Regions from separate parts of the Streptomyces viridosporus T7A genome, predicted to be linked through region 2. Evidence: riboswitches for the same ligand, from Rfam matches in the RefSeq annotation. Region 2 holds a riboswitch; each other region holds the start of a gene.

Region 1 (9,797 bases), 780 kb from region 2:
AACCGCCGCAGCCACAGCTCCAGCGCGACCAGCTCCGCCAGCCCGTCCAGCGGGAGCGCCTCCCCCTCCGCCGCCTTCCGCAGCGCCTTCCGCACCACCCGCGCCTCGACCAGTCCCGCCTCCGCCAGCAGCGGCGTGTCGAACAACGTCATCAGCCCGTCCGTCGCCGCCCGCAGCCCCGTCCGCGCCACGGCCGCCGCGGTGGCCCGGGTCGGCGCCCCCCACCCGGCCGGCAGCTCCCGCACGCCCGCCCCCTCCAGCACCGACCGCAGGATCGACGCCCGCGCCCCCGGCCGCACCCGCAGGGCCTCCGGCAGCGCCCGGCACGCCCGCACGACCTGGTTGTCCAGGAACGGGGCGTGCAACCGCTGGGAACGGATCTCGGCGGCCTGCTCCAGCACCCGCAGATCCGCCGCGTACCGGGCCAGCGCCGCCCGCGCCCGGAAGTCACCGGGCCGCTGCCCCGGTCCCACGTCGGACCGCCGCGTCGACGCCTGCAGGCGAACCGATACTTCAGCCAGCGCCTCACCGGTCAGCCAGCGCGCCGCGGGCCCGGGTCTCCCCCAGGTCAGCGCGGCCAGCGAGGCGTCCCCCGCGCCTCCGGGGCCGTCCTCGTCCAGCCGGCGGCGCAGCAGCTGCTCCGCGAGGCCCTCCAGTCCCGTCCGGTAGGGCGTGCGCGCCAGCCGGCGGGCCGCCGCGTACACGCGGGCGGGAACCATCACGGACCCGTCCGCCTTGGCCAGCGCGGCGACCGGCCGCACGAGGTGCCGCCGCTTGCGGTCCATCAGCAGGTCGGCGAGCCGCGCCGGATGCGCGTCCAGCACCTGCCGCGCCCCGTACCCCGTGAAGTGGTCCGCGCTGCCCGCCGCCAGCCGCGCCCGGTGCCGTGCGGCCGACACCAGCGAGGGTCCCGGCTCGTCGGTCAGCGGGCCGTCCAGGTCGGCGTAGGGGAGGGTCTCCTCCCCGCCCGCGACCACCACGTGGTGCAGCCGGGGGTTCGCGGCCAGCGCCCCGGCCCGCTCCAGCTCGTCGTCGTCGCGCCCGCCGTCCGCGCCGCCCGCCGCCGCGAGGTCGTTGAAGGTGACGGCCAGCAGCCGCTCCCCGGCCCCGGTGCCGTGCCCCAGCACGGTCCCCGGCATCCCGGGCAGCCCCGCCGCCAGCAGCGCCAGCGTCCCGGACGCCGGCCCCCCGGACAGGTCGGCCCCGATCCCCGGTACCGGCGTCCCGCGCGCCGCGCGCCGCTCGGCGGGTCCCATCCCCGGGACGGGCCCGGGGTCGATGCCCGCGCCCGGCACGTGCCGGGGCGCGGCCAGCCGCGTCCGCACGGCCTCGACCAGTGCGTCCCCCACCGCCTCCACCGCCCGGTCGGGGTCCGCGGGGGGTGCCGCGACCGCGAGCGAGGCGACGGGCTCGTACCCGGCGACCTCGCGCGCCCCCGCGCGCAGGATCAGCGCGTGTCCCGGCGGAACGCGCTTCACGCCGTCGTACGGGGTCGAGTCGTGCAGCGCGGCCGGTACGTCCGGCACGGCGAGCAGCGCGGCGAGGTGCCCGAAGTCGAGGTTGGCCTCGACGAGGTCGGCGAGCGGCAGCGCGGCGGTCGCGTACGCCGTGCCGCCCGCCCAGGGGGTGTGGAACACCGGCCGGGCGCCCGCGAGATCACCGCAGACGGTGACCCGGCGGCCCACCTGCACGACGGCGGTGTAGCTGCCCGGCCAGGCGGTGAGGTGCCGCAGGGCTCCCCCGCGCGCGGCGAACAGCGCGACGCGCAGTTGCTCGTCGGAGGCGCCGCAGGTGCCGAGGACGGCGATCCGGGTCTGGGCGTCGGACGTGACCACGCGCACCTCGTCGGGACGCCAGTCGCCGACCGCCCACAGCGGGTCGGGGCCGCCCCACAACAGCTGGGAGCCCACGGGCTGCAGGGTCTCGCCGTCGTCCCCGGTGGCGCCGGCGGAGCCGAACCCCACGGCTCCCGCGGCGGTGCTGCTCCATCCCACCAACCACCGCATCGACGCCTCCGCAGGCTGTGGACAACCAGTGCACCGCATGAACCGGTTCCCCATGCTGCCATGAAGGAGGCGCTCGGGAGGCGTGCCGGAGCCGTGTGTGCTCCGTCCCATGCGCCCCGGCGGATACACCACCCCGGGGCGAACGCCCCGCCCGTCGCGGGAAGATCACCGAGTGTCGCCGTACAGCCGTCCCCACCGCTACGACGCGAATGCGCCCCCTCAACGCGCCCCCAGAACCACCAACGCGCCCTCAACTGCCGTGGTAGACACGGGATATCCCGGGAACAGCGGGGATCGATTTTCGGCCAAATCGGAGCGGCGGCCCACGTCCCGAACACGCTCCGTACATGCTCTGCGCACCGCTGGACGGTCGCGCGGTCCGGGAGGCGCCGCACGCCTCCCGGACCGTTCCGCCGCCCGCGGGGATGAAGGCGGCGGTGTCCCCCAGCCCGCTGGATCCAGTACAGCGGGCCGACCCACGCACGGACCATGGAATCGCTCCCGCGGTGGCCGGAGAAGAGCGCACGTACGGGCGCACGGCCACACACCGGGAGCACGCCGCAACTGCGCGTATCGGGGCCGCACTTCCGTACGGACCACAATCCCGCCATCCGGAAGAATGCCCCTTAACGCTTGGGATGCGGCGAACTACGCTGGGTTTACGAATGCCGCGTGGTTATGCCAGAACGGCAGCCGTCTGTGTCGAGGGGTGGCGCATGTCCAGGGAGCAACGCGGGCCGAACGAAAAGCTCGGCGCCGTTCTCGCCCTCGCGGGAATCTCCAACGCGGGCCTCGCACGACGCGTCAACGACCTCGGCGCGCAACGGGGACTGACGCTTCGCTACGACAAGACGTCGGTGGCGCGCTGGGTGTCGAAGGGCATGGTGCCGCAGGGCGCCGCCCCGCACCTGATCGCCGCCGCCATCGGCCAGAAGCTGGGCCGCCCGGTGCCGCTGCACGAGATCGGCCTGGCGGACGCGGACCCCGCGCCCGAGGTGGGCCTCGCCTTCCCCCGGGACGTCGGGCAGGCGGTGAAGTCCGCGACGGAGCTGTACCGGCTGGACCTCGCCGGCCGCAGAGCGGGGGCCGGCGGCATCTGGCAGTCCCTGGCCGGCTCCTTCGCGGTCAGCGCATACGCCACGCCCGCCTCACGATGGCTGATAACCCCGGCCGACAGCTCGGTGGCGCGCGAGGTGAACCCGTCCGAGGGTCCCGGCGCACCGATCAAAGTCGGCCACAGCGATGTGCGGAAACTGCGGGAGGCCGCCGAGGACGCCCGCCGCTGGGACTCCAAGTACGGCGGCGGCGACTGGCGTTCGTCGATGGTCCCCGAATGCCTGAGGGTCGAGGCGGCCCCGCTGCTGCTCGGCTCCTACTCCGACGACGTCGGCCGCTCGCTCTTCGGCGCCGCCGCCGAACTCACCCGCCTCGCGGGCTGGATGGCCTTCGACACCGGCCAGCAGGAGGCCGCCCAGCGCTACTACATCCAGGCGCTGCGCCTGGCCCGCGCCGCGGCGGACGTGCCGCTGGGGGGCTACGTCCTGGCGTCCATGTCCCTCCAGGCGACCTACCGCGGCTTCGGCGACGAGGGCGTCGACCTCGCCCAGGCCGCACTGGAGCGCAACCGGGGCCTGGCCACCGCGCGCACCATGAGCTTCTTCCGCCTCGTCGAGGCACGCGCGCACGCACGCGCCGGGGACGCCCAGGCCGCCGGCACCGCCCTGAAGGCGGCGGAGGGCTGGCTGGAGCGTTCCCGCCCCGGCGACAGCGACCCGACCTGGCTCGGCTTCTACGGCTACGACCGGTTCGCCGCCGACGCCGCGGAGTGCTACCGCGACCTCAAGGCGCCCCGCCAGGTCCGCCGCTTCACCGAGCAGGCGCTGTCGAAGCCGACGGAGGAGTTCGTGCGCTCGCACGGCCTGCGGCTGGTCGTCTCGGCGGTCGCCGAACTGGAGTCGGGCAACCTGGACGCGGCCTGCGAGCAGGGCGTCCGCGCGGTGGAGGTGGCGGGCCGCATCTCGTCGGCCCGCACCACCGAGTACGTCAAGGACCTCCTGCACCGTCTGGAGCCCTACGGCGACGAACCCCGTGTGGTCGAGCTGCGCGAGCGCGCCCGTCCGCTGCTGATGGCCCCGGCCGGCTGACCCCGCCCCGGCACGGCGCCCCGGGGGGCCGCCCCACGGGTGTGACGGCGGCACGGGCACGACGGGGCCGTCCCCCTCACGCACGGCACCGGCGGCGTCCGGGTCGGCCCCGACGCGGTACCGGCCCCGGCACGCGAGGGCCACGACCGGCGCGCGGCGCTCCGCGCGAGCCGGCGGAACCGGGGCGGTGACGGGCGCGGCGGCCGTCCGCCGCGCCCCCGTAAAATCGACAGCACTGTGTCTGACTTCGTGAACACCCCCGAAGCCCCGCACCCCGCGCACGCGCCCGGTGCGTCGATCCGCCGTACCCGGGCCAAGGGGGAGCCGCGGTTCCCGGACGGTCCGAAGGCCGATCCCGCCGGGTCGCACTTCGAGCGGCGCATCCGGAGCTTCCAGCCGCGCCGCAGCCGGGTGACCGCCGGACAGGCGGACGCGCTGCAGCGGCTGTGGCCCCGGTGGGGCTTCGACATCGACGGCCGGCACCGGCTCGACCTCGCGGAGTTCTTCGGCAACGGCAACCCGGTCGTCCTGGAGATCGGCTTCGGCATGGGCGAGGCCACCGCGCAGATGGCCGCAGCCGACCCGGCCACCAACATCCTCGCCGTCGACGTCCACACCCCCGGCCAGGGCAACCTCCTGAACCTGGCCGACCAGCAGGGCCTGACCAACGTCCGCGTCGGCAACGGCGACGCGATCATCCTCCTGCGCGAGATGCTCGCCCCCGACTCCCTCGACGGACTGCGCGTCTACTTCCCCGACCCGTGGCCCAAGAAGCGGCACCACAAGCGGCGGCTGATCCAGCCCGCGTTCCTCTCCCTGGCGGCGACCCGCCTCAAGCCGGGCGCGGTGCTGCACTGCGCCACCGACTGGGAGCCGTACGCCGAGCAGATGCTCGAGGTGCTGACGGCCCACCCCGCCTTCGCGAACACCCGGGCCGACGGCGGTTTCGCGCCGCGTCCCGCGTTCCGGCCGCTGACCCGTTTCGAGGGTCAGGGACTGGACAAGGGTCATGTCGTGAACGACCTGCTCTTCCGTCGCGTACAGCACGACGACCGACCCGGAACAGACCAGCCCGCCCAGCCCTCCACCGGCGCCTGAGCCCACCGCGCGCTCCTGCGGCCGGCGCCCCGTCCCGTTAGGGTCCCTTCCGTGGCCAGCAGCCCTCCCCGTCCGGGGTGTCCCGCAGCGGTGCCCCAGCCCGGCGTGCCCCCGCGACCCGACGGTGCGCTCCGGCACGCGCACTGGTGGCAGCGGCCCTGGGTGCGCTACGGAGCGCTGGTCGCCCTGCTCGCGCTGTCGGGGCTGGTCATCCTCGCGCTGGTGCGCGAGCAGACCGGTACGGAGGGGTTCCTGGTCGGGCTGGGGCTCGCGGTGCTTCCCGTGCCGCTGCTCCTGGCCGCCTTCCGGTGGCTGGACCGGGTGGAGCCGGGCCCCTGGCAGAACCTGCTGTTCTCCTTCGCCTGGGGGGCCTGCGCGGCGGCGCTCATGGCGATCGTGGCCAACAGCTTCGCCACGCAGTGGATAGCGACGGCCACGGCCGACCCGTCGAGCGCGGACACGCTCGGCGCGACCGTCATAGCGCCCGTCGTGGAGGAGACCGTCAAGGCCGCCGCCGTGCTGCTGGTCTTCCTCTTCCGCAGACGCGACTTCACCGGGCTCCTCGACGGCGTGGTGATAGCCGGGGTCACCGCCACCGGGTTCGCGTTCACCGAGAACATCCTCTACCTCGGCACCGCCTTCGGCACCGACCGGCTGACCGGTGACAGCGGCCTCGCCTCGGTCACCGCGGCGACCTTCTTCGTCCGCATCGTCATGTCGCCGTTCGCGCACCCGCTGTTCACCGTGCTCACCGGCATCGGGTTCGGGATCTCCGCGCTCTGCGCGCAGCGGCAGCGGGTCCGCCGGGTGCTGCTGCCGCTGTGCGGACTGCTGCTCGCGATGGGCATGCACGCGCTGTGGAACGGGTCCTCGGCGCTGGGCGACCACGGGTTCTTCGTCGTGTACCTGGTGTTCATGGTGCCGGCGTTCGGCGTGCTGACCTGGCTGGTGGTGTGGACGCGGCAGCGCGAACTGCGGACGGTGCGGGCGGAGCTGCCCGCGTACGCCGTGGCCGGCTGGCTGAGGCCGATGGAGCCGTTCGCCCTGGGCTCGATGTGCGCCCGGCGCGTCGCCCGGCGGTACGCGCGCCGGCACGGGGGGAGGGCCGCGGCACGGGCGGTGGCGCAGTACGAGGCGTACGCGACCTCGCTGGCGTTCCTGCGGCACCGGGGGCGGCTCGGCCGGGCGGGGCCGGACTTCACCGTACGGGAGCGGGAACTGCTGGGAGAGCTGTGGCACCGCCGGGAGGCGGCCCGTCCGGCGCTGGACCACGCGGCCCGCGCCACCGCGCCACCGGTCCCGGCCGCCTTCGCGCCGTGGCCGGCGTACGGGGGCCACGGGCCCTACGGGGGCCACGTACCCCACGGGTTCCAGGGGGCTCAGGGGATGCGGGGGAGCCACAGGTACGGGCCGCCGCCGCAGGCGCACCCGTACTCCGCGTACCCGCCGAACCCCTACCGGTCCTGAGCCGCCGGGCGGCGGGCCGCGGGACGCACGGGCCGTCGGCACCGCGCGCGGGGGCAGGCCGCGCACGCGACCGGCAGCCCTGACGTCGGGGGGTCGCCGTCGGGACTGCCGGGGTGCGGGGAGCTGGGAGCTGCGGTTCCTAGGGGTTGAGGCCCTTGCTGCGCAGCCACGCCAGCGGGTCGATGCCCGAGGAGGAGCCGCCGGAGTGGACCTCCAGGTGGAGGTGGGCCCCGGTGGAGTTGCCGGTGGAGCCGACGCGGCCGATCACGTCGCCGGTGGTGACCTGCTGGCCGACGCTGACGTTGATCGAGGACTGGTGGGCGTACCAGATCTCGGTGCCGTCGTCGAGGGTCAGCACGGTCTTGTAGCCGTAGGAGCCGTCCCAGCCGGCGAAGGTGATCGTGCCGGTGTGGACCGCCTTGATCAGCGTGCCCGAGGGAGCGGCGAAGTCGAGGCCGGTGTGGTAGCCGGAGGACCAGTAGGCGCCGGCCTGACCGAAGGTCGAGCTGAGGGTGTACGAGGAGGTCGGCAGCGCGTACTGCTTGGCGAGCGCGGCGAGGCGCTCGGCCTCGGCCTTCTCCCGGGCCTCCTCCTCCGCCTTCTTCTTCGCGGCGGCGGCCTCGGCCTTGGCCTCCTTCTCCGCCTTGGCGGCGGCCTCGGCGGCCTCCTTCTCGGCGGCGGCGAGGGCCTCGGCCGCGGCCTTGCTCTCGGCCTGGTCCTGCTGCTGCTCGACCTGCGCCATGATCCGGGCGCGCAGCGCCTCACCGGCGCCGGCGGTGCCCTGCTCGGTGTCGGCGGCGGTCATGCCGATGCTGCTGAGCGGAGTGGCGGAACCGGCGGGCTCTTCCTCGTCGGAGATGAGGGAACCCACGTTGGGGAGGTCGGGCACGGAGATCGAGACCGGCGGCTTGCCGGTCTGAGCGCTGGCCATGCCGCCCGCGCCCACCGCGGCGATGACGCCGACGCCCAGGACGGTGGAGCTGCGGGCGAGTCCTCCGCCGCGCTGCTTGCTGACGCGGTGCCGGCCGCGGACCGGGCGGATGGACTCCGCGGTGGGGTTCCACTCCTCGAAGGGGCCCTCGTCGTCGGGGACGCGGCCGTAGCCGAAGGTTTCGCCGTCGCGTTGGCTCGGCATGAAGGGGGCCTCGGGAGCGGGCCGGTTGGACGCCACGTGGGCGTACTCCTTTCCTTCCTCCACCGCCTACCGGGTTAGCTGACGGGTTCGGAGCAGGAAGGTCTCCTACGCGCGTATACGAGCCGTGCTTCCACGGCGGCATCCACGCGATTCACCCCATGGTGGTGGTTCCCCGGTTCCCTTGCGGGATTCGGCGCGTGCGCACGGAGCCGACTTCTGTGACGGCTGGGACGACCGCGCTGCGTTATCGAACGTTAATAGACGCGAGGGCCGGATTCCAAGCCGTTCCTCTTGATCATTCACGGTTCCCGCTGGGACTTAACCGTCAGGAGCAGGCGAAAACGGGCGAGTTGACCGCCTCTCAGGCCTCCATGATCTTCTGACGGTTCGTCAGTCGTTATGCGCAGCGGGGCGGACCGGTCACCTTCGGTGACGGGATCCGCGCACGGGAAAACACCGAGGGCCGGAACCCTTTTCGGATTCCGGCCCTCGGCCTTCAGTAGCGGGGACAGGATTTGAACCTGCGACCTCTGGGTTATGAGCCCAGCGAGCTACCGAGCTGCTCCACCCCGCGTCGGTATGACACCAGTGTACGCCATGCGCGGGACACGCAGCACACCCCTTTCCCCCGCCCCTCCTCAGCGGCCGATCAGGTGGCCGTTCGGCGCCTGGGCCCGCTCCTCGTGCTCCGGCAGGACGACGACGGTGGCGCCCCCGTCCACCAGCACCCCGCTGCCGTCGGCGCCCGGCACGAAGGTGTCCGGCTCGCGCCAGGCCGTGACCACCCGCCGTATCCCCGCGTCCAGGATCAGCCGGGCGCAAGGCGCCGGCCGGGACGCGCGCCGGGCGCAGGGCTCCAGGCTGGAGTACACGGTGGCGGTCGCGAGCCGGGGGTCCGTGGGATCGGTCTTGGCGAGCGCCGCCTCCTCCGCGTGCACCACCGGGTCCCCGCCCTCCCGGGAGTGGCCCCGCGCCAGCTCCGTACCGTCGGCCGCGACCACCACCGCGCCCACGCTGAACGCCGTCCCGGACGGCGGGCACCGCTCCGCGAGGTCGCAGGCGAGGGCCAGCCAGTGGTGGTCGGCGGCGGAGGGCAGCGCACCGGTGCCGGGCGCGGTGGGCCCGTAGCGCATCAGGACGACGTCGCCGACGGCCCGGGTCTCCAGCAGCCGCAGCCGGCCGCCCTGGTAGGAGCCGGGGCCGAAGAGGCGGGGGGCGTCCGGGTCGCCGACGAAGAGCGGGGCGAGGACCAGCTGGAGCTCGTCGGCGAGGCCCTGGGTGAGGAGCTGGGTGTGGACCAGGCCGCCGCCCTCGACCATGAGCCGCCGGACCCCGCGCACGGCGTGCAGGTGCTCCAGCAGCCGGCGCCAGTCGAGCTCGGGACCGAGCGGGACGACGTCGGCCGCGAGGCCGTGGGCACGGGCCCGCTCGGCGCCCCGGTCGGTCGTGTAGAGGACCTTCTCGCCGCCGGTGTGCCAGAACCGCGCCGCCGGGTCCAGGTCGCCGGAGCCGCTGACGGTGACCTTGAGCGGGTACTCCGGCCGGCCCCGGGCGACCCGGTCGGCCCGCCGCTCGGGCGAGTTGACCAGCAGGCGCGGGTTGTCGGCGCGGATCGTGCCGGCGCCGACCAGGATCGCGTCCACCGACGCCCGCACCTCGTCGACCCGGTCGAAGTCGGCCGGGCCGGACAGCAGCAGCCGCTCGGGGCCGGTGTCGTCCAGGTAGCCGTCCAGGGAGACGGCGGCGGACAGCAGGACGTAGGGGTGGGGCATCGGCGCACTCTCCTGGCGAGGACGGCGGACGGGGGCCCGGCCCGTGCGGAGCCGTCCGGGCCGGGTCTGACCACAAGCCTGCACGACGCACGACGCACGGCGGGCCGGGGACCGCGCGCAGGTCGGGCGCCACCGCACCCGGCGGCGGCCGGGGCGACGCCGCACGGGAGCAGCC
Region 2 (9,797 bases):
CGGAGCGCGGCATGGGGCGCCCCAGGACGTGCGCCGTGCCCGAGGTCGGCTCGATCAGCCCCATCAGCATGCGGATGGTGGTGGTCTTGCCGGAGCCGTTGGGGCCGAGGAAACCGAAGACGCTGCCCGCCGGGACGGTCAGGTCGAGGCCGTCGACGGCGAGCTGTCCGCCGCGGTAGCGCTTGGTGAGCGCCCGGGTGACGACGACGCCGTCCCCCGCGTCCACCGGATCCGGACGCGCGCCCGCCGTGTCCGGCCCGGTGGCGGACGCCTCGCCCATCGGTTCCCCCGTCTCCCGCTGTGCCGTAAGGTCCCGAGGCCCTACTTCCCCCGGTCGGCCGCCTTCACGAGCGCTTCCTCGGTGACGGCGCCCACGTAGACCTTGCCGTCCTCGGTGACCAGGGCGTTGACCAGGCGGGTGCTGAACACCGTACCCGTGCCGAAGCCGCCCTCGACCCGGTCGCCGAACGAGCCGAGGAAGCCGCCGAGGTCGCCCCCGGCGCCGGCGGCCGGCAGGCCCGGGCCGCCGGTGTCGAGGACGGCGACGGAGTTCCAGCCCTCGCCGAGCACCGTCAGCCCGTCGAGGCCCTTGGCCAGGTCCTCCTCGGACTTCGGGGGGTTCCCGGGCTTCCCGGAGTGCCCCCGGTCCCGGTCGAGTTCGCCGTCCTCGGTCACCTTGGCGCCCCGGGGCGGGGTGAAGTCGAAGGTCGACGCGGCCGGCCGGTCGAAGCTGACCCGGGTGAAGCCGACGTCCACGACGGCGGCGCCGCCGCTCGCCGGGGTCAGCGTGAACTTCAGCGGCATCCCCGTCCTGTGGTCGACCGCGATGCTGATCGCGCCGACCGTGGAGTCGGACTGCCTGGGCTTGACGACCAGCCGGTAGGCGTCCCGGCCGGCCACCTGGGCGGTGCCGTCGACGGTCACGGACGTGGTGTCGTCGACCGCCTTCAGAGCCTCCTCGGCGAAGTCCTTCGGGGTGGCCGGGGGCCGCTGCCCGCGGTCCTCGCCGGAGTCGTCGACGGTGGCGTGGTAGACCTCGTTGGACCTGCTGTCGTAGCCCCAGACGTCCTTGCCGTTGTGGATCAGGCTGTACTCGGCGGCGTCCTCCAGCAGCGACACCTTCTGCCGGTCCGGGCCGTCGGCGGCGACGCGCAGGGTGTGCGTGCCGGTGGCCAGTTCGGTGAGCCGGGTGGACGGGTCGGCCGAGGAGCCGCCCTCGCCCCGCTCCGGGGCGCCGGGGGCGAAGCCGTCCTGCAGGCCGCCGAGGTCCGGCAGGCCGAGGTCCGTGGTGATCTTCACGGTGCCGGAGAGCCGCTCGACGTCCGACTGCGCGATCTTCTCGATGAGCTGTGCGGCGGTGATCTCCGGCAGGTCGGGGTCGCCGGAGTCGGCGAGCGCGGGGACGAGCCCGATGGTCGCGGCCGCCACGCCCATCACCGTGACCGGAACGGCGTACCGCGCGGCCCTGCGCCGCCCCGTGCGCGGTTCGCCGGCCTCCCCCGCGGTCGTCATGTCGTCGGATGCGTACGGTGCCATGTGTGCCCTACCTCCGTGGTCGGCGGCGGCTTCCGTCTCGTGTCCTCGCACCAGTCTCCCCCTGAGCCGCCATTCTCACCCGAATCGGTGAGGAGTGGTGATGTCCGTCGTGGTCCATCCGACCAAATCCGGCGGGCGGATGCGTCAGACCGCGGGCTCAACTCCGTGTACTGCTGCGGTATGACACGGCGGGCGGTCCCCTCCCCCGACCAGTAGGGGGCGACCCCGGGAGCGACGGCGGACCGGGCCCGGTCGTGCCGTCGCCGGCGGCTCAGCCCGCCCGGTGCACCACCGCGTCGCACAGCTCCACCAGCGCCGCCTTCGCGTCGCACTCCGGCAGCGGGGCCAGCGCCGCGCGGGCCTCCTCGGCGTAGCGCACGGTGTCCCGGCGGGCCTGCTCCAGGGCCGGGTGGGCGCGCAGCAGCCGCAGCGCCTCGGCGTGCCGGGCGTCGTCGGTGAGGTCGGAGTCGAGCAGCTCGCACAGGGCGACGTCCTCGGCCAGCCCCAGCCGGGCCGCCCGCTCGCGCAGCCGCAGCACGGGCAGCGTGGCGATGCCCTCGCGCAGGTCCGTGCCGGGGGTCTTGCCGGACTCGTGGGAGTCGGAGGCGATGTCCAGGACGTCGTCGGCGAGCTGGAAGGCGACGCCGAGCCGCTCACCGTACTGGGTGAGCACGTCCACGACCGTCTCGTCGGTGCCGGACATCATCGCGCCGAACCGGCAGGAGACCGCGACCAGCGAGCCGGTCTTGCCGCCGAGCACGTCCAGGTAGTGGTCGACCGGGTCCCGGCCGTCCTGCGGTCCCGCGGTCTCCAGGATCTGCCCGGTGACCAGCCGCTCGAACGCCTCGGCCTGCACCCGCACCGCCTCCGGGCCGAGGTCGGCCAGGATGTGCGAGGCCCGCGAGAAGAGGAAGTCGCCGGTGAGGACCGCGACGGAGTTGTCCCAGCGGGCGTTCGCGCTGGCCACGCCGCGCCGCACCTCGGCCTCGTCCATGACGTCGTCGTGGTACAGCGTGGCCAGGTGGGTCAGCTCCACGACCACGGCCGACGGCACGACGCCGGGCGCGTAGGGGTCGCCGAACTGGGCGGAGAGCATCACGAGCAGCGGGCGGAAGCGCTTGCCACCGGCCCGCACCAGGTGCTGGGCGGCCTCCGTGATGAAGGGCACCTCACTCTTGGTGGCCTCGAGCAGCCCCTCCTCGACAGCCGTCAATCCGGCCTGGACATCGGCTTCCAGAGCCTGGTCCCGCACGCTCAGCCCGAACGGCCCGACGACGGTCACGAGGGGTCTCCTGTCTGCTGGTGTCTGGTGGCGGTTACACGGTTTGTCGATAGGTCGCTGCCCTCACTCGAGTCAGCGTATCCGGTCATGTTTCGATCACCGCCAGCGCCCGGCGTTACAGGACGGGCGGTACGAGATCGAAACCGACGGATTTTTGATCGTTTGATCACCACGGACATTCATCGTCTTTCCCGGGCAGAGTCGTCCACGCCCCGGACCGTGCTCCGGGCCACATTCCGGGCCGCATTCCGGGCCGCGCCCCGTCCTGTCCGCCACTCCCCCATCCTGCCGCCCCCGGTGCCCGATTTGCCGTAATCGGCAAGCGAATTCCCCTTTGCGCGAAATGCGGCTCGGCCGTCCGGCCCGTGAGGTCGGTCACGCGCCGCGCACCCGTCCGCCCCTCCGGCGGCACCGGCGTCCTCCCTTTGCCCGCAACCGAGTTGAGCCTTGGCGCCCGCAAAGGATCAACCGCACCAAAACGCCCCACACAAGATCAAACGGCTCGTTCTGTGGCGTCCGCACTTGTTCCCGGCATGTGCTCTCGCATACGTTCCCGGCCTGTCGGGCGGACGCCGAATCCTGCCACCGCCCGCACCCACCGACGACGAACTCACTCACGCACGGCAGGAGCGGGGGACCCAGGTAAGTCGCCGGGCCGGCCACACGCCGGAACGGCTAGGGGTGAAGCCATGCCCGCAGGGGCACGGCCGGGCACTCTCCCGCCCGAACCCGACAGCTCACCTCGCAGGCGTAGGAGAGGAACCCAGACATGCCTGCATCCGGTCAGCTCCGCCGCTTCGGCAGCCGCCGCCTCGCCCGCTCCCTCGCCGTCACCGGCATCGCCGCGATCGCCCTCCCGCTGTTCGGCGCGACCAACGCCTCCGCGGCCACCACGCCGTCCGCCGCGCCCGCCGCAGCCACGACCGCCGCCTCCACGACGACGTACGCGAACAACCTCGACGGCTGGATCCGCGAGTCGCTGTCGATCATGGCGCAGCACGGCATCCCGGGCTCCTACGAGGGCATCCACCGCAACGTCATGCGCGAGTCCTCCGGCAACCCCAACGCCGTCAACCTCTGGGACTCCAACGCGGCCAAGGGCACCCCGTCGAAGGGCCTGCTGCAGGTCATCGACCCGACCTTCCGGGCGTACCACGTGCCCGGCACCACCTTCGACCCGTACGACCCGGTCGCGAACATCACGGCGGCCTGCAACTACGCCGCCGACCGCTACGGCTCGATCGACAACGTCTTCGGCGCGTACTGAGCCGTCCGCTGACGGCCGAGCACGGCCGCCCCACCGAACAGTCGCTCGAGGACGACGGCCACGCCGTCGTCCTCGTTCGACGTGGTGACCTCGTCGGCCACCGCCTTCAGCTCGGGATGGGCGTTGGCCATGGCGACGCCGTGGGCCGCCCAGCCGAACATGGGGACGTCGTTCGGCATGTCGCCGAACGCGACGGTCCGCTCCGGACCCAGCCCCAGGTGGTCGGCGGCCAGCGCCAGCCCGGTCGCCTTGGTGACCCCGCACGGCTGGAGCTCCACGGTCCCCGGCCCCGACATGGTGACGGTGGCCAGGGAACCGACCACCGCGCGCGCCGCCGCCGCCAGCGCGTCGTCGGACAGGTCGGGGTGGCGCAGCAGCACCTTGCTGATCGGCCGGTCCCACAGCTCGCTGCGCCGCTCGACCCGCACGGCGGGGAGCGTGGGGTGCGGCATCACGTAGCCGGGCTCGATCAGGGTCAGCCCGTCGACGCCGTCCTGGTCGACCGCGGCGTACACCTCGCCCAGCTCGGCCTCGATCTTGCCGAGCGCGGTCTCCGCCAGCTCCCGGTCCAGCGTGACGGACCACAGCAGCCGGTCCGCGTCGGCGTCGTACACCTGTGCGCCCTGTCCGCACACCGCGAGCCCCGTGCCGCCGAGGTCCTCCAGGAGCGACCGCACCCGGGGGGCCGGGCGCCCCGTCACCACGAGGTGCCGGGCGCCGGCCTGCGCCACCCGCGCGAGCGCGGCGAGGGACCGGTCGGAGAGGGTGTCGTCACTGCGCAGCAGCGTCCCGTCCAGGTCGGTGGCGACGAGTGAGAATGCGGTGGGTGCGGCCATGATCAGAGAATACGGACCGCGCGCCTACTCGATTCACCACGCCCGCGGCCGCCCCCGCCCCGCCGGTGCCGGGTGGCGTCCGGTTGAAGGCCTCTGCACCGTTTGGCGACAACATGCTCCGCTCTCTACCGTCCGCGTGGTCCCGGGCGGTACCTTCCAAGTGTCCGGGGGGACTTGATCGGGGGGTCAGGTGAGCAGTGGACGCGTGCGCGTGCTGAGGCCCGAGGAGCTCGGCGAGGGGGAGCGGGAGCGCTGGCGGGAACTGCGCGCCGCGACGGACGCACCGCGCAGCCCTTTCATGGAACCGGAGTTCACCGTCGCCGTGGGCCGGTTGCGGCCGCGGGCCGGGGTCGCGGTGCTGTACGACGGAGCGGAACCGGCGGGCTTCCTGCCGTACGAGCGGGGCGCGTGGGGGCAGGGCCGGGCCATCGGGTTCGGGGTGTCGGACTGCCAGGGCGCGGTCCTCGGCCCCGGCCACGGCCTGGAGACGGGCGAACTGCTGCGGGCCTGCTCGGTGTCGAGCTTCGTCTTCGACAACCTGGAGGCCGGCCAGGCCCTGTTCGTGCCGTACGCGGCCGAGGAGCACGCCACCTACGTCATCGACGTGGAGAAGGGCTACGAGACCTACGCGTCGGTGCTGCGCGCCCGGTCGCCGAAGTTCCTGAAGACCACCCTCGCCAAGGAGCGCCGGCTCGGCCGCCAGGTCGGGCCCCTGCGGTTCGTCTTCGACGAGCGCGACCCGGCCGCGCTGCGCACGCTGATGGACTGGAAGTCGGCGCAGTACCGCAGGACCGGGCGGCGGGACCGGTTCGCGCGGGAGTGGATCGCCCGGCTCGTGGGCCGCCTCGCCGAGACCCGGGCCCCGCAGTGCGCGGGCACGCTGTCGGTCCTGTACGCCGGCGGCCGCCCCGTCGCCGCGCACTTCGGCCTGCGCTCGGCCTCCGTCCTGGCCTGCTGGTTCCCGGCGTACGACCCGCGGTTCGCGAAGTACTCGCCCGGCCTGGTGCTGCACCTGCGGATGGCCGAGGCGGCGGCGGCCGAGGGCATCGGCCTGCTCGACATGGGGCGCGGCCCGGCCGAGTACAAGGACTCGCTGAAGACCGGCGAACTCGCCGTCTACGAAGGAGCGGCCACGCGTCCGGGGACGGGTGCCGCACTGCACTGGCTGAGCCGCGAGCCCGCGCGCCGCGCGCACAGCTTCGTCCGCGACCGCCCGCGCCTCGCGTCGCTGGCGTCGCGGACCCTGAAGGGCGCGGCACGGCTGCGCCGGTCGTGAGGAGGGGGAGGACGCGTGTCCCGAGGAGCAGGTGCGCAGGCGCGTACGCAGGAGGAGATACGACGGTTCCTGGCCATCGGCGCGGTGCAGGTCGCCGAGCTGGACCTGGCCGGTGACGAGGCCGTCCTGAGACCCGGGCCGGGCAGTCCCCCGGTGACCCACGGCGAGGTGTTCCTCCTGGTCAGACGGGAAGGCCGGCCGGTGGGCACGCTGCTGGCCCGGGTGCCGGAGGGGGCGGACCCGCAGACGGTGCTGACGGAGGCGGCCCGGAGCACGGCGGACGAGGCGCCCGGGCGGGACCTGCCCGCCGGAGCGCCGCCGTCCACCGGTGTCGTCGTGGCCACCCGGGAGCGGTCCGGGCAGCTCGCCCGCGCGCTGGACTCGCTCCTCGCCCAGGACCACCCGGACTTCGAGATCGTCGTCGTCGACAACGCGCCCGTCACGGACGCGACGCGCGAGCTGGTGGAGCGGAAGTACGCGGAGCGCGTGCGGTACGTGCGCGAGCCGGTCCCCGGGCTGGCCGTCGCGCACAACACGGGGCTCGCCGCGGTCCGGGGCGAGGTGGTCGCGTTCACCGACGACGACGTGGTCGCCGACCCCCGCTGGCTCACCGAGCTGACCGCGCCCTTCGCCGCCGACCCCCGGCTCGGCTGCGCCACCGGCCTCATCCTGCCCGCCCGGCTGCGCACCCCGGCCCAGGTCCTGCTGGAGAGCCACGGCGGCTTCGCCAAGGGCTTCGCGCCGACGACGTACGACCCGCAGGACCCGCCCCGCGACGAGCCGCTGTTCCCCTTCACCGCGGGCCGGTTCGGCTCCGGCGCGAACATGGCCTTCCGCACCGGCGTGCTGCGCTCCGTCGGCGGCTTCGACCCGGCCACCGGCGCGGGAACGCCCGCCCGGGGCGGCGACGACCTCTACGGGTTCGTGCGCGTCCTCGCGCAGGGGCACCGGCTGCACTACACCCCGCACGCGCTGGTCTGGCACCACCACCGGGAGACCTGGGCCGACCTGGAGACCCAGGCCTACGGCTACGGCGCCGGCCTCACCGCCTACCTCACCGCCGTCCTGGTCAACCGCCCCGCCCTGCTGCCGGCCCTCCTCGCCCGGCTGCCGCGCGGGCTGTCCCGTGCCCGCGCCCTGACGGCCGTGCGCGAGACGGACGGGGGCGGCGCTCCGGGCGACCACGGCACCCGCACCCATCCGTGGCCGCGCCGGCTGTCCCGGCTGCAGCGCAGGGGGATGGTGTACGGACCGGTCGGCTATCTGCGGGCACGGCGGGCGCTGCGGGACGTTCCGGGCAGGGGGACGGGATGACCACGTCGTCGCAGGGACCGGTGCCGGGCGGAGCGCGGCCCGCGGAGGGAACCGGGGACACGGTCGTCCCGGTGTTCCTCTACCACGCCGTGATGGAGGAACCGCCCGACTGGATCGCCGAGTTCACCGTCACGCCCGGTCAGTTCGCGGCCCATCTCGACGCCGTCGTGGACAGCGGGCGCACACCCGTCACCATCGGCGCCCTCGCCGACCACCTCGCCGGGCGCGCGCCCCTGCCGCCCCGGCCGGTGCTGCTCACCTTCGACGACGGCTTCGCCGACCTGCCCGGCCCCACCGCCGAGGCGCTGGCCGAGCGCGCGCTGCCGGCCACCGCGTACCTCACCACCGGCGCCATCGCCCCGGGCGGCCGCAGCCTGCTGCCGCCCGCCCCGATGATGACCCTGGACCGGGTGGCCGAGCTGGAACGTTCCGGCATGGAGATCGGCAGCCACACCGTCACCCACGCCCAACTGGACACGCTGACCGCCGAGCGGCTGCGCACCGAACTGCGCGACTCCAAGGCCGTGCTGGAGGACGCCCTCGGCCACCCCGTCCCCCACCTCGCCTATCCGCACGGCTACAACAGCCCCCGGGTACGGGCCATGGCCGCCCGCGCCGGGTACGAGACGGCGACCGCCGTCCGGCACGCGCTCAGCTCGGACCGGGACGAGCGCTACCGCATCGCCCGCCTCATCGTCCGCCGCGGCCACACCGTCGCGGACGTGCGGAACTGGCTGGCGGGCAGCGGCGCGCGGGTCGCCCCCTACCGCGACGGCCCGAAGACGATCGCCTGGCGCTGGTACCGCCGGGTCCGGGCGGCCGTCAACGGGCCGGAGTTCGCGGGGTGAGGGGGCCGGGTCCCCGACATGACGGGGCCCGTGGCGGGACGGAAGCCCATGGCGGTGCGGAGGCTCGTGACGGGACGGAAGCCCGTGACGGTGCGGAGACCCGTGGCGGGACGCAGGTCCATGGCGGAACGGAGACCCGTGGCGTGGCGGGCCCGGGCGGGGGTGCCGCGGCGCACCGCCCGGTCGCTCACTTCAGCGGCTGGTTCAGATACGGGTCGGACACCGCCTCGCGCAGGCTCGCCCACGCCGCCTCGTTCGCCAGGGCGAGGTCGCAGTGCGGTCCGGGGTCGCGGTGGTTCCACTGGAGCGCGGCCCCGACCCCCTCCAGGTCCTTCAGCACCCCCGGCACCTGCGCGTACCACTCGGCCTGCCGCTCCGGACGCCTCGCGTCGGCCGCCGTCCCGAACTCGGAGAGCATCAGCGGCTTGTCGTCGGAGAGGTTCTTCCGGATCCAGTCGTGCGTCGCCCTCTGGGTCTGCGCGAAGGTGAGCCAGTCCGTGTCGTGGCACCGGTAGTAGTTGTACTGGTTGTAGCCGATCCAGTCGACGTACGCGTCCCCCGGGTACATCCGCTCGAACAGGTCGGCGTGGTTCAGGTACCCGGTGATGATCCAGGTCCACACCACGTTGTCGACGCCCAGCTCCCGGAACCGGTCGTGGATGTGCCGGTACGCCTTCACGTACTCCGCCGGTGTGCCGTTGTCCGGGGTGCGCGTGTCCATCTCCAGGTCGAAGGAGAGGAAGACCTTCTTCCCGGTGCGCTCCCCGTAGTCCTTGATGCGCCGTGCCTGGACGTCGATGACGGACGCGTCCAGCTCACCGGCCGCGATCTCCTTCCACGTCGGCTGCTGCTCCTTCCTGCCGCCCCACCACTTGCTCTCCCAGGACAGCAGCAGCATGCGGTCCTCGCCGACGCGCTGCTCCTCCGGGGTGAGCAACTGCCCCTCCCTGCGGGCGCCTTCGGGCACGGACATGTCGTGGTACGTGTAGACGATGTCGAGCCTGCGGCCCACGCGCTTCTCGTAAGCCTCCACCTTCTCCTCCAGGTCGGCCCGCTCGTGCGGGACGAACGCGCCGAACCAGGCGCCGCAGGGCGGTTCGAGCAGGGCGGTGGGCCGGCACTTCTCGCCCATCGCGGAGGGCTGCGGGCCGGACGCGTCCCGCAGGGCGAGCGCGGCGACCAGGACGGCGCCGGCGACCGTGGCGGACGTGACCAGCAGCCGGCGCCGCTTCGGCGCCGGCTGCTGCCCCGGCCCGCGGTGCCGTCCGGTGTCGGTGCGCGTGCCGGTGTCACGGCGAAAGGGACGGGTGAACCTCACGGAGCAGAACCCTTCTGTGTCCTCGGTGTCGGCAAAGAGGCGCCCCGCAGCCGCGGGCAGAACGCGGCGAGCGTGGTCAGCAGCGTCAGGGCCAGCAGCACGCGCTGTGCGCTGAAGGTG
Region 3 (9,797 bases), 200 kb from region 2:
CCGGGGGCGGTGTCCCTGGCCGAGCGCGCCAAGCTGCTCGGCACGCTGGGCGCCGCCGAACGGGCCGCATGGGTGGCGGGGTTCATCGAGACACACGGCCTGTCCGAGGCCTTCCAGCTGCTCGGAGTGTGCGCGGTGCCGTGGGCCGCGCCGCTCGGACGGGCCGTGGTCGACGCGCTCAACATCGCGCGGGACGCAGGGAGTTATCCATGGAGTTTCAGCGGAGTCATGGGCCTGGCCGAACGCTGCCTCGACCCCTGCGAAGCAGGCCGCCTCGACGCGCTCCTGGCGGTACCGGACGAGCCGGAGAACGCGTCACCGGGAGCCGGGAGCTACTGGTCGGAGGCATTCCAGCGCCTGGTCACGACGCTGCGCCTGCGCGCGGTCATGCTGGAGGAGCTGACCCCGGCGGGAGCCTGAACACCGCGGCCCCGGACACCGCGGGCCCCGGCACCGAGGTTGCGCGGAGCGCGGGCCGGGAACCAGAGGCCCCGACGGGCCGGGTCCGCCGCGCCCCCGGTCCTCCCTCACCGGGAGGCACCGCCGCCCTCCCCGGTCCCGCCGCCGGAAACCGCCGCCTACGCCTGCGCGGGCTGGCGCACGTTGGCGCGCACCCAGTCCACGATGGACGCCGTGGTCGCGCCCGGGGTGAAGATCTCCGCGACGCCCTTCTCCTTCAGCGGGGCGATGTCCGCCTCGGGGATGATCCCGCCGCCGAAGACCAGGATGTCCGCCGCGTCCCGCTCCCGGAGCAGGTCGATCACCGCCGCGAAGAGCGTGTTGTGCGCGCCGGAGAGGATGGACAGGCCGATCGCGTCGGCGTCCTCCTGGATCGCGGTGTCGACGATCTGCTCGGGGGTCTGGTGGAGCCCGGTGTAGATGACCTCCATACCGGCGTCGCGCAGCGCCCGCGCGATCACCTTGGCCCCGCGATCGTGGCCGTCGAGCCCCGGCTTGGCCACCACCACGCGGATCGGACCGGCTGCCACACCCATCACTGCCTCCATGAAGCGACTACATCCATCCGTACCGACAAGTACCGCACACATCCACCGTGCCGCACACGTCGCGCACACCGCGTGTACCGCACGTTCCGCCACCCACCGCCCCGGGTGTGCCACCGCGGCGCGGACACCCCGGCCCGGATCGGCCGGGGAAGTGAACGAACGTTATCCCCAGCATCCCGCAACCGGCAGTTTCACGGTGCGGAGCGAGGGGGAAATCACACGGTGGGACACGTTCGCCACGCAGCGTCCCGGGGCCCCGCGGCCCCCGTACCGCTTGCCCGTGCGACACACGGGCAACGGTGGGACCATGCGTACAGGGAATCCGCTACGAGGCCTCCGCACCACCGCACCACCTCCGCGCCTCGCACGCGCGCACCGTCGACCGCTCTCGTCGCGATTCCCCAGGAGGGCGCACGGGGGACAGGGCCGTCCCTCCGCGTGCCGACAGGAGGTCGGCCATGAAGGTCACCCAGGCAGCTCTTCCCCTTCTGCCGCTCTGCCGGCGTCTTCTGCCGGACCGGTTGGCGGATCTCTCCCTGACCTTGCTGAAGGCCACCGCCCTGGAGCTCGCGATCCTGGCGGGCCACCTCCTGCTCTATCCCGCCGGCATCGTCCAGGAGCGGCGGGGCCCGGCCACCGTGCCGCTCGCACCGGGCGCCGCGCGCCTGCCGGCCGAGGCCAAACCCCCGGTCGTGCTGCTGCACGGCTTCATCGACAACCGCTCCGTCTTCCTCCTGCTGCGCCGCAGCCTCGTCCAGCACGGCAGACAGCAGATCGAGTCGCTCAACTACTCGCCGCTGACCTGTGACATCCGCATCGCGGCCGAACTGCTCGGCCGGCACATAGAGCAGGTGTGCGAGCGCACGGGCAGCGAGCGGGTCGACGTGGTCGGACACAGCCTCGGAGGGCTGATCGCGCGGTACTACGTGCAGCGGCTGGGCGGTGACGCCCGTGTGCGGACGCTCGTCACGCTCGGCACCCCGCACTCGGGCACCCGCGTCGCGCCGCTGGCCAACGCGCACCCCATCGTCCGCCAGATGCGCCCCGGGTCACCGGTGCTCGAGGAGCTCGCCCTGCCCGCGCCCGGCTGCCGTACGCACTTCGTCTCCTTCTGGAGCGACCTCGACCACATCATGGAGCCACTGGAGACCGCCTGCATCGAGCACCCGGACCTGACCGTGCAGAACGTACGGGTGAGCGGCGTCGGCCACCTCGCCCTGCCCGTGCACCCCGCCGTGGCGACCCGCATACGCCAGGCCCTGGACACGGCGCACCCCGGAGAGCCCGCCACGGGCCGCGCGGAGGGACTGACGGTCGCCTGACGGCGGCCCGGCGGCGGTCCGGGTCGGAGGTGACGGCCCCGGCTGGCCGTCCGGCGGCGGGCGGCGGGCGACACACCCGGGAGCCGGCGACACGCCCACGACCGGGGAGAGCCGGTCCCCTCACCCGAACAACGGCCTTGCGGCACGGCCCCCTTGAGCCGTCACCCCGCACATCGCCTCGAACAGGCATCGAACACAGAGCCAAGGACACGTGTGCAGGCCGCCAAAACGCAACCGATTGCCCGTTTCCTGCGCGCGTGAAACCTGCCGAAGATTGTCGCGCCCGCATACCGCCGGGTACAGTCGCCGCACTGCTCTGCCAGCCCCTGTCGTCGAGGCGAAAGAGAAGTTGGTGAACGACCGTCACCCGTCGGGGACCATGGCCCCGGCCCCGGCTTCCGACGCCGCCTCGGCGCCCTACGCGTCGTACGGCACCCAGGAAGCCCCGTACGGCGACTTCACCCCGTACGGCGGACACGACACCGCCGGTTTCGCCCCCACCGGTTTCGGCACCGGCAGTCAGACCCTCGCGGACTTCGCCTCCGACCCCCTCTTCGGCGGTCTCCAGGACGGCGGCCACGACACGGGCGCGTACGACAGCGGCACCCCCTGGTCCACGGGCGGCCACGACACCGGGCAGTACGACGCGTACGCGGCCCAACGAACCCCGCAGGCCCAGCAGTACGCCGGCTACGACACCGACGCCTACGACGCGACGGCCTGGACCACCGGTCAGCAGCACGTGCCGCTGATCCCGGCGCAGGGCGCCGCGCCCGACGCCGGCGGCCAGTGGGACGCGGGCGCCTGGCTCCAGCCCGACCAGTCCGGGAACCCCGCCGATCAGACCCAGCAGTGGGACTGGGGCACCCAGGCCTTCGACACCGGCGCCTACGACGCCACGCAGTGGAACCCCGACGGTGACGCCGCCGCGTCGGCGTCCGACGCCTACGAGCCGCGGGCCGACTCCTTCGACCAGCAGGCCACCGCCACGTTCGAGCGGTTCGAGGACCCGCAGGCGCCCGCGCCCCCGCGCGCCCAGGACTCCGACTCCCCGGCCCCGGAGGAGCAGGACCCCTACGACGGCCCCGCCCACGACGGCTCGGGCGACACGGGTGAACTGCCGGTGGTGCACCTGCTCGACGAGCAGCAGGAAGCCCTTCCCGTCCCGTCGCCGCGCGCGGCCTCGCGCGGCGGATCCCGTTCCCGCCGCCGTACGCCCCCCAAGCGCTCCGCGCTGCTGACGGTGGCCGTGCCCTCCGCGTGCGTGATGGGCGTCGCCGGGATCGCCGCCGCCTCCGTCAGCGATCTGACCGACGAGGGCGGGCAGGAGACGACGACGACCGCGGCGGACGCGCAGCCGGTGAAGCCGTCCGTCGTCAACGTCAAGCTGAACACCCAGCTCGAGGGCGTCGCCGCCGGAGCGGACGACTTCGCCGACCGGGTCAGCCGCACCCAGGAACGCATCGACCTCAGGGCCCAGCAGGAGGCCGAGCGGAAGCAGGCGGCGGAGGAGGCGGCCCGCAAGGAGCGGCTGCGCCCGAAGTTCGCGCTCCCGGTCCTCCAGCCCGGTCTCAGCGCCTACTACGGCCAGTCCGGCATCAACTGGATGTCGGTGCACAGCGGCATCGACTTCCCCGTGTCCTACGGCACACCGGTGCTGGCCGCGACCGACGGCACGGTCCGTACGCAGTACAACAGCGCGTACGGCAACATGGTGATCCTGACCGCGATGGACGGCACGGAGACGTGGTACTGCCACCTCTCCAGCTACCAGGTCCCCTCCGGTACGACCGTGAAGGCCGGCGACCGGATCGCGCTCTCCGGCAACTCGGGCAACTCGACCGGCCCGCACCTGCACTTCGAGGTCCGCCCGAGCGGCGGCTCGGCGATCGACCCGCTCGCCTGGCTGCGCAGCCACGGACTGGACCCGACGTGACGGACTGAATCCGACTGGGAGGACCCCGCCGCGCGGGGCCCTCCCGTGCGGCGTCAGACCCGTCCGGTCACAGCTTCTCCACCGGCGCGTACCGCAGCAGCAGCCGCTTCGGCTTGGCGTCCCCGAAGTCGATGGTCGCCTCCGCGCTCGCGCCCGTGCCCTTCACCGCGACCACGGTGCCGAGGCCGAACTGGTCGTGCGTGACCCGGTCCCCGACCGCCAGCGACGCGGCGGGCTGCTCCGCGGCCCGGCGGGTGGCGAAACCGGAGGCGCCCGCCGCCGACGAGCGGGAGCGGGACGACGACAGCGAGGCCGCCACCCCGGAGACCGGCCCGGAGGCCGCGGGTGAGCCGCCCCCCGTCCGCTTCCACTCCAGGTGCGTCGCCGGGATCTCCTCCAGGAAGCGCGAGGGCGGGTTGTACGACGGCTGCCCCCACGCGCTGCGCATCGTCGACCGGGTGAGGTACAGCCGCTCCCGCGCGCGGGTGATGCCGACGTACGCCAGGCGCCGCTCCTCCTCCAGCTCCTTGGTCTGGCCGAGGGCACGCAGGTGCGGGAAGACGCCGTCCTCCATGCCGGTCAGGAAGACGACCGGGAACTCCAGGCCCTTGGCGGTGTGCAGGGTCATCAGCGTGATGACGCCGGAGCCGTCCTCGTCCTCGTCGGGGATCTGGTCGGAGTCGGCGACCAGCGCGACCTGCTCCAGGAAGTCGGCCAGGGTGCCCCCCGGAGCGGTGGCCCCGGGCGGCACCGCGCCCTCGCCGCGCCCCTGCTCGAACTCCAGGGCGACGGCCGCGAGTTCCTGGAGGTTCTCGATCCGGGTCTCGTCCTGCGGGTCGGTGGAGGCCTGCAACTCGGCGAGGTAGCCGGTGCGTTCGAGGACCGCCTCCAGGACGGTGGCCGGGCCCGCGCCGGACTCGGCGATCGTCCGGAGGTCCTCCATCAGCGTGTTGAACCGCTTCACCGCGTTCACCGACCGCGCGGCCATGCCGTACGCCTCGTCGACGCGGCCGAGGGCCTGCGGGAAGCTGATCCGCTCGCGCTGGGCGAGGGCGTCGATCATGGCTTCCGCCCGGTCGCCGATGCCCCGCTTGGGGACGTTGAGGATGCGTCGCAGCGGCACCGAGTCCTCGGGGTTGGCGAGCACCCGCAGGTAGGCCAGGACGTCCCGGACCTCCTTGCGCTCGTAGAAGCGGACGCCGCCGACGACCTTGTAGGGGAGGCCGACGCGGATGAAGACCTCCTCGAAGACACGGGACTGGGCGTTGGTGCGGTAGAAGACGGCGACGTCGCCCGCCTTGGCCTGCCCCGCGTCCGTGAGGCGGTCTATCTCGTCGGCGACGAACTGGGCCTCGTCGTGCTCGGTGTCGGCCACGTATCCGGTGATCCGCGCGCCGGCGCCGGCGTTGGTCCACAGGTTCTTGGGGCGGCGGGACTCGTTGCGCTCGATGACGGCGTTGGCCGCGCCCAGGATGGTCTGCGTGGAGCGGTAGTTCTGCTCGAGCAGGATCGTCGTCGCGTCCGGGTAGTCCTCCTCGAACTGGAGGATGTTGCGGATCGTCGCGCCGCGGAAGGCGTAGATCGACTGGTCGGCGTCGCCCACCACGCACAGCTCGGCGGGCGCCGTCTCGCCCGCGTTCCCCGGTGCGTCGACGGGCTGCTCGGAGGACCCGACGAGTTCCCTGACCAGGGCGTACTGGGCGTGGTTGGTGTCCTGGTACTCGTCGACGAGAACATGACGGAAGCGGCGGCGGTAGTGCTCGGCGACGTCCGGGAAGGCGCGGAGCAGGTTGACCGTCGTCATGATCAGGTCGTCGAAGTCCAGGGCGTTCGCCTCGCGCAGCCGCGACTGGTACAGGGCGTAGGCCTGGGCGAGGGTCTTCTCGAAGCCGTCCGCGGCCCGGGCGGCGAAGTCCTCCTCGTCGACCAGCTCGTTCTTCAGGTTGCTGATCTTGGCGCTGAAGGACTTGGGCGGGAAGCGCTTGGGGTCGAGGTCCAGGTCGCGGCAGACCAGGGCCATCAGGCGCTTGGAGTCGGCGGCGTCGTAGATCGAGAACGACGAGGTGAAGCCGAGCTTCTTGCTCTCGCGGCGCAGGATGCGCACGCACGCGCTGTGGAAGGTCATCACCCACATCGCGTTCGCGCGCGGCCCGACGAGCTGCTCGACGCGCTCCTTCATCTCGCCGGCGGCCTTGTTGGTGAAGGTGATCGCGAGGATCTGGCCGGGATGGACGCCCCGCTCGGCGAGCAGGTACGCGATGCGGTGCGTGAGCACACGGGTCTTGCCGGAGCCGGCGCCGGCCACGATGAGCAGCGGCGAGCCGGAGTGCACGACGGCGGCGCGCTGGTTGTCGTTCAGCCCCTCCAGGAGGGCGGCGGAGTCCAGCGCCGGGCGCGGGGCGCCGTCGCGGTAGTACGCCTCCCGCTCCGGAGGCACGTCGAACCTCCCGCCGAACAGGTCGTCCGGAACGGGCTCCGGTACGTGCTCGTCCTCGGGCGGCGGCGGGGGCTCGTCCTCGGGGCCCTGCTGGGCCTGGAGGTCGGCCAGGAAGCTTTCGTCAAAGAGGCTGCTCATCGCTCTCCGAGTCTAGGCCGCCTCACCGGTAGCCCGCGGCCACCCGGGGAACATCCCCGAGGTTCCCGGGACCGCCGGCACGCCGTCCCGGCCGCCGCGCCCCGCGCACGCTTCAGAACCGCCGTCTCACCCTGGGTCACACGGCGCGCAAGGTCACGAAAACGTATCGGGCATATCACCCGTCAACCTTCACAGGCGCCACACGAGTTGGCTACGGTGCGGGCAGGCCGCTCGACCCCCACCGGCGAACCTCGCCGGGCCGCGCGGCCTCCGCCGAGTCCGGCACCGCCCCCGCGGCGGCCGGAGCCGGGGACCCAACCGAGACCTTGGGGTGAATCGGCCCACTCCCTCGCGGAGCGGCCGTAGGGCAACCCTTCCGAAGCACCCGCCCGAACCCGACAGCTAACCCGGTAGGCGGAGCACTGGAAGGAGTCGCCTCCCTTGGCGTCGCACCGCAAGTCGCGCACCCCCGGCACGCGCGTGGCAGGCATACGGACCCCCGCCCTCGCCACGGCGGCCCTGACCTCCGTGGCCCTGTTGTCCCAGACGGCGAACGCCGCCCCCTCGGACGACGGGAAGCCGAGTCTGGAGGAGGTCGAGAAGAAGGTCGACGCCCTCTACCGCCAGGCGGAGTCGGCGACCGAGAAGTACAACGCGGCCAAGGAGAAGACCGCGAAGCAGCGCAAGCGCGTCGACACCCTCCTCGACGACGTGGCCCAGCGCGCCCAGAAGCTCAACGAGGCGCGGGAGGAGCTGGGGTCCTACGCCGCCGCCCAGTACCGGACCGGCGCCGGCGTCCCCGACACCGCGACCTTCCTGCTCGCGGACTCGCCGCAGGACTTCTTCGACCAGAACCAGCTGATGGACCGGATGACCGGCCGCCAGAAGGAAGCGGTCGACGCCTACGTCACGCAGCAGTCCGAGACGATGAAGAAGCGCCGGGAGGCCGCCGAGAGCCTCGAGACGCTCACCGAGTCGCAGAACGAGCTGAAGACGGCCAAGGCGACCGTCCAGAAGAAGCTCGCGGACGCGCGCGAACTGCTGTCGAAGCTGACCGCCGAGGAGAAGGCGCGGCTCGCGGAGATCGAGAGGAGGAAGCAGGAGGAGGCCACCCGCAAGGCCGCCGAGCTGGCCCGGCAGCAGGCGGAGCAGCAGAGGGCCCAGGAGGAGGCCCGGGAGGCGGCGGCTCAGCGGGAGAGCGGCACCCCGGACGCGTCCGGGTCCTCCGGTTCGACCGCCTCGCCCTCGTCGTCGGCCGGCTCCTCGTACACCGCCGAGGCAGAGAAGGCCCTCTCCTTCGCCCGCGCGCAGATCGGCAAGCCGTACGTCTGGGGCGCCACCGGCCCGGGCTCCTACGACTGCTCCGGCCTCACCCAGGCCGCCTGGAAGGCCGCCGGCGTCACCCTCCCCCGCACCACCTACGACCAGGTGAACGCCGGCACGAGGGTCCCCGTGTCCCAGGCGCGCCCCGGTGACCTCGTCTTCTTCTACGACGACGTCACCCACGTGGGCCTCTACGTCGGCAACGGCAAGATGATCCACGCCCCCAAGCCCGGCACGTACGTCCGGGAGGAGTCGATCTACTACGACGGCGAGTCCTCGATCCACAGCGTCGTGCGCCCGGCCTGACCGGCGGCGCCGCGCGGTGTTCTTCCGCGCCGCTCCACGCGCATGGCGGTGCGGTGGCCGCCCGGTGGGCTTCTAGCATCTGCGCATGCCCGGTCTCTCCTCCCTCCGCGCCTGGTGGGCGCAGCGTCCGCCGGCGGCCGGTGCCGCCGTGATGGCGACCGGCACCGTGTCGGTGGCCCTGCACCTGGCGGGGCGCGGGCTCCTCTCCCGGATCGTCCTGGTGCTCGCCTGCGCCGCCTGGCTCGGACTGGCCGCGGAGTTCGTCCTGCGACTGCTGCGGGACCGGGCGCGGTGGGTGTCGGAGGCGGGGACACCCGGTGCGCTGACCGCCGTCGCGGCCACGGCCGTGCTGGGCACCGGCTTCGCCGCGCTGGGCCGGCTCGCCCTCGCCGGGGCGCTGCTGGTCCTGGCGGCGGTGCTCTGGCCGGTGCTGCTCGTCCTGGTCGCACGGCGCCGGCGGCCCCGTATGCCGGGATCGGTGTTCCTGGGCTGCGTGGCCACCCAGGGGCTCGCCGTGCTGGGCGCGGCGCTCGCCGCGGCCGAGTCGGCGGCCTGGCTCGCGCGCGTGGCGCTGGTGCTGTTCTGGTTCGGGCTGGTGCTCTACGTCCTCGCCCTGTTCCTCTTCGACCCGTGGCAGGTGGCCGGGGGAGCGGGCGACCACTGGGTCGCGGGCGGGGCGCTCGCCATCTCGGCGCTCGCCGGCGCGAAGCTGCTCGCGGCCGACAGCGCGCGGCTGTACCTGTGGAACGAGGACGACAGCGGCGTCCTGCGCTTCACGACCGTGGCCCTGGTCCTGCTCGACCTGGCCTGGTACGCCGTGCTGCTGATCGCCGAGATCGTGTGGCCGCGGCCGCGCTACGACACGCGGCGCTGGGCGACCGTGTTCCCCCTGGGCATGACCGCGGCGGCGACGCTGTCGGCGGCCACCGCGGTCGGCCTGCCGTGGCTCGAGGGCCTGGGGCACGTGCTGGTGTGGGTCGCGGTCGCCGCCTGGCTGGCGGTCGGCGTCGGAGCGGTCGCCGCCGCGCGGTCCGCGATCACGTCCGCGCCCGTACGGGACGGCGTCAGGTCCACAGCACGGCGATGAAGATGTTCGCCGTGGTCAGCAGCCCGACGAGGCCGAACATGCCCTTGTCCACCTTCTCCTCGTCCCGCTTCACGTAGACCAGGCCGAGGATCACGATCAGCAGGGCCAGCTTCACCCCGATCTTCATGTGGTTCACCGAGTGGTCCTGGGCCTCGTTGAGGCCGACCAGGGCGACACCGGTGACCAGCATCGTCAGCGCGCCGTGCAGCATTGCCGGAGTGAAGCGGGCGGTGCCCTCGCC

What was found. Region 2 has a riboswitch for cyclic di-AMP ahead of CP969_RS22685 (transglycosylase SLT domain-containing protein). Riboswitches for the same ligand answer to the same signal wherever they lie in the genome.
Region 1: it holds a riboswitch for cyclic di-AMP, as region 2 does, so the genes downstream of both, CP969_RS18960 (M23 family metallopeptidase) here and CP969_RS22685 (transglycosylase SLT domain-containing protein) in region 2, are expected to answer to the same signal.
Region 3: it holds a riboswitch for cyclic di-AMP, as region 2 does, so the genes downstream of both, CP969_RS23645 (C40 family peptidase) here and CP969_RS22685 (transglycosylase SLT domain-containing protein) in region 2, are expected to answer to the same signal.

The regions. Positions count from the first base shown of each region.
Region 1 covers NZ_CP023700.1:4,091,503-4,101,299, forward strand. Annotated here, with positions in the region: gene CP969_RS18940 (asparagine synthase-related protein) at 1-2,006, opposite strand, end outside; gene CP969_RS18945 (hypothetical protein) at 2,723-4,150, shown strand; gene trmB (tRNA (guanosine(46)-N7)-methyltransferase TrmB) at 4,388-5,248, shown strand; gene CP969_RS18955 (PrsW family intramembrane metalloprotease) at 5,339-6,715, shown strand; gene CP969_RS18960 (M23 family metallopeptidase) at 6,855-7,886, opposite strand; cyclic di-AMP (ydaO/yuaA leader) riboswitch at 7,899-8,056, opposite strand; tRNA gene CP969_RS18965 (tRNA-Met) at 8,351-8,424, opposite strand; gene CP969_RS18970 (dihydrofolate reductase family protein) at 8,489-9,622, opposite strand.
Region 2 covers NZ_CP023700.1:4,874,706-4,884,502, reverse strand. Annotated here, with positions in the region: gene CP969_RS22700 (ABC transporter ATP-binding protein) at 1-280, opposite strand, end outside; gene CP969_RS22695 (LolA family protein) at 322-1,536, opposite strand; gene CP969_RS22690 (polyprenyl synthetase family protein) at 1,808-2,818, opposite strand; cyclic di-AMP (ydaO/yuaA leader) riboswitch at 3,420-3,584, shown strand; gene CP969_RS22685 (transglycosylase SLT domain-containing protein) at 3,588-4,085, shown strand; gene CP969_RS22680 (HAD family hydrolase) at 4,049-4,921, opposite strand; gene CP969_RS22675 (GNAT family N-acetyltransferase) at 5,112-6,197, shown strand; gene CP969_RS22670 (glycosyltransferase family 2 protein) at 6,282-7,511, shown strand; gene CP969_RS22665 (polysaccharide deacetylase family protein) at 7,604-8,359, shown strand; gene CP969_RS22660 (glycosyl hydrolase) at 8,547-9,677, opposite strand; gene CP969_RS22655 (hypothetical protein) at 9,674-9,797, opposite strand, start outside.
Region 3 covers NZ_CP023700.1:5,070,197-5,079,993, reverse strand. Annotated here, with positions in the region: gene CP969_RS23670 (DUF5691 domain-containing protein) at 1-420, shown strand, start outside; gene CP969_RS23665 (cobalamin B12-binding domain-containing protein) at 579-995, opposite strand; gene CP969_RS23660 (esterase/lipase family protein) at 1,466-2,329, shown strand; gene CP969_RS23655 (M23 family metallopeptidase) at 2,682-4,265, shown strand; gene pcrA (DNA helicase PcrA) at 4,333-6,840, opposite strand; cyclic di-AMP (ydaO/yuaA leader) riboswitch at 7,117-7,274, shown strand; gene CP969_RS23645 (C40 family peptidase) at 7,282-8,469, shown strand; gene CP969_RS23640 (tellurite resistance/C4-dicarboxylate transporter family protein) at 8,555-9,556, shown strand; gene CP969_RS23635 (hypothetical protein) at 9,534-9,797, opposite strand, start outside.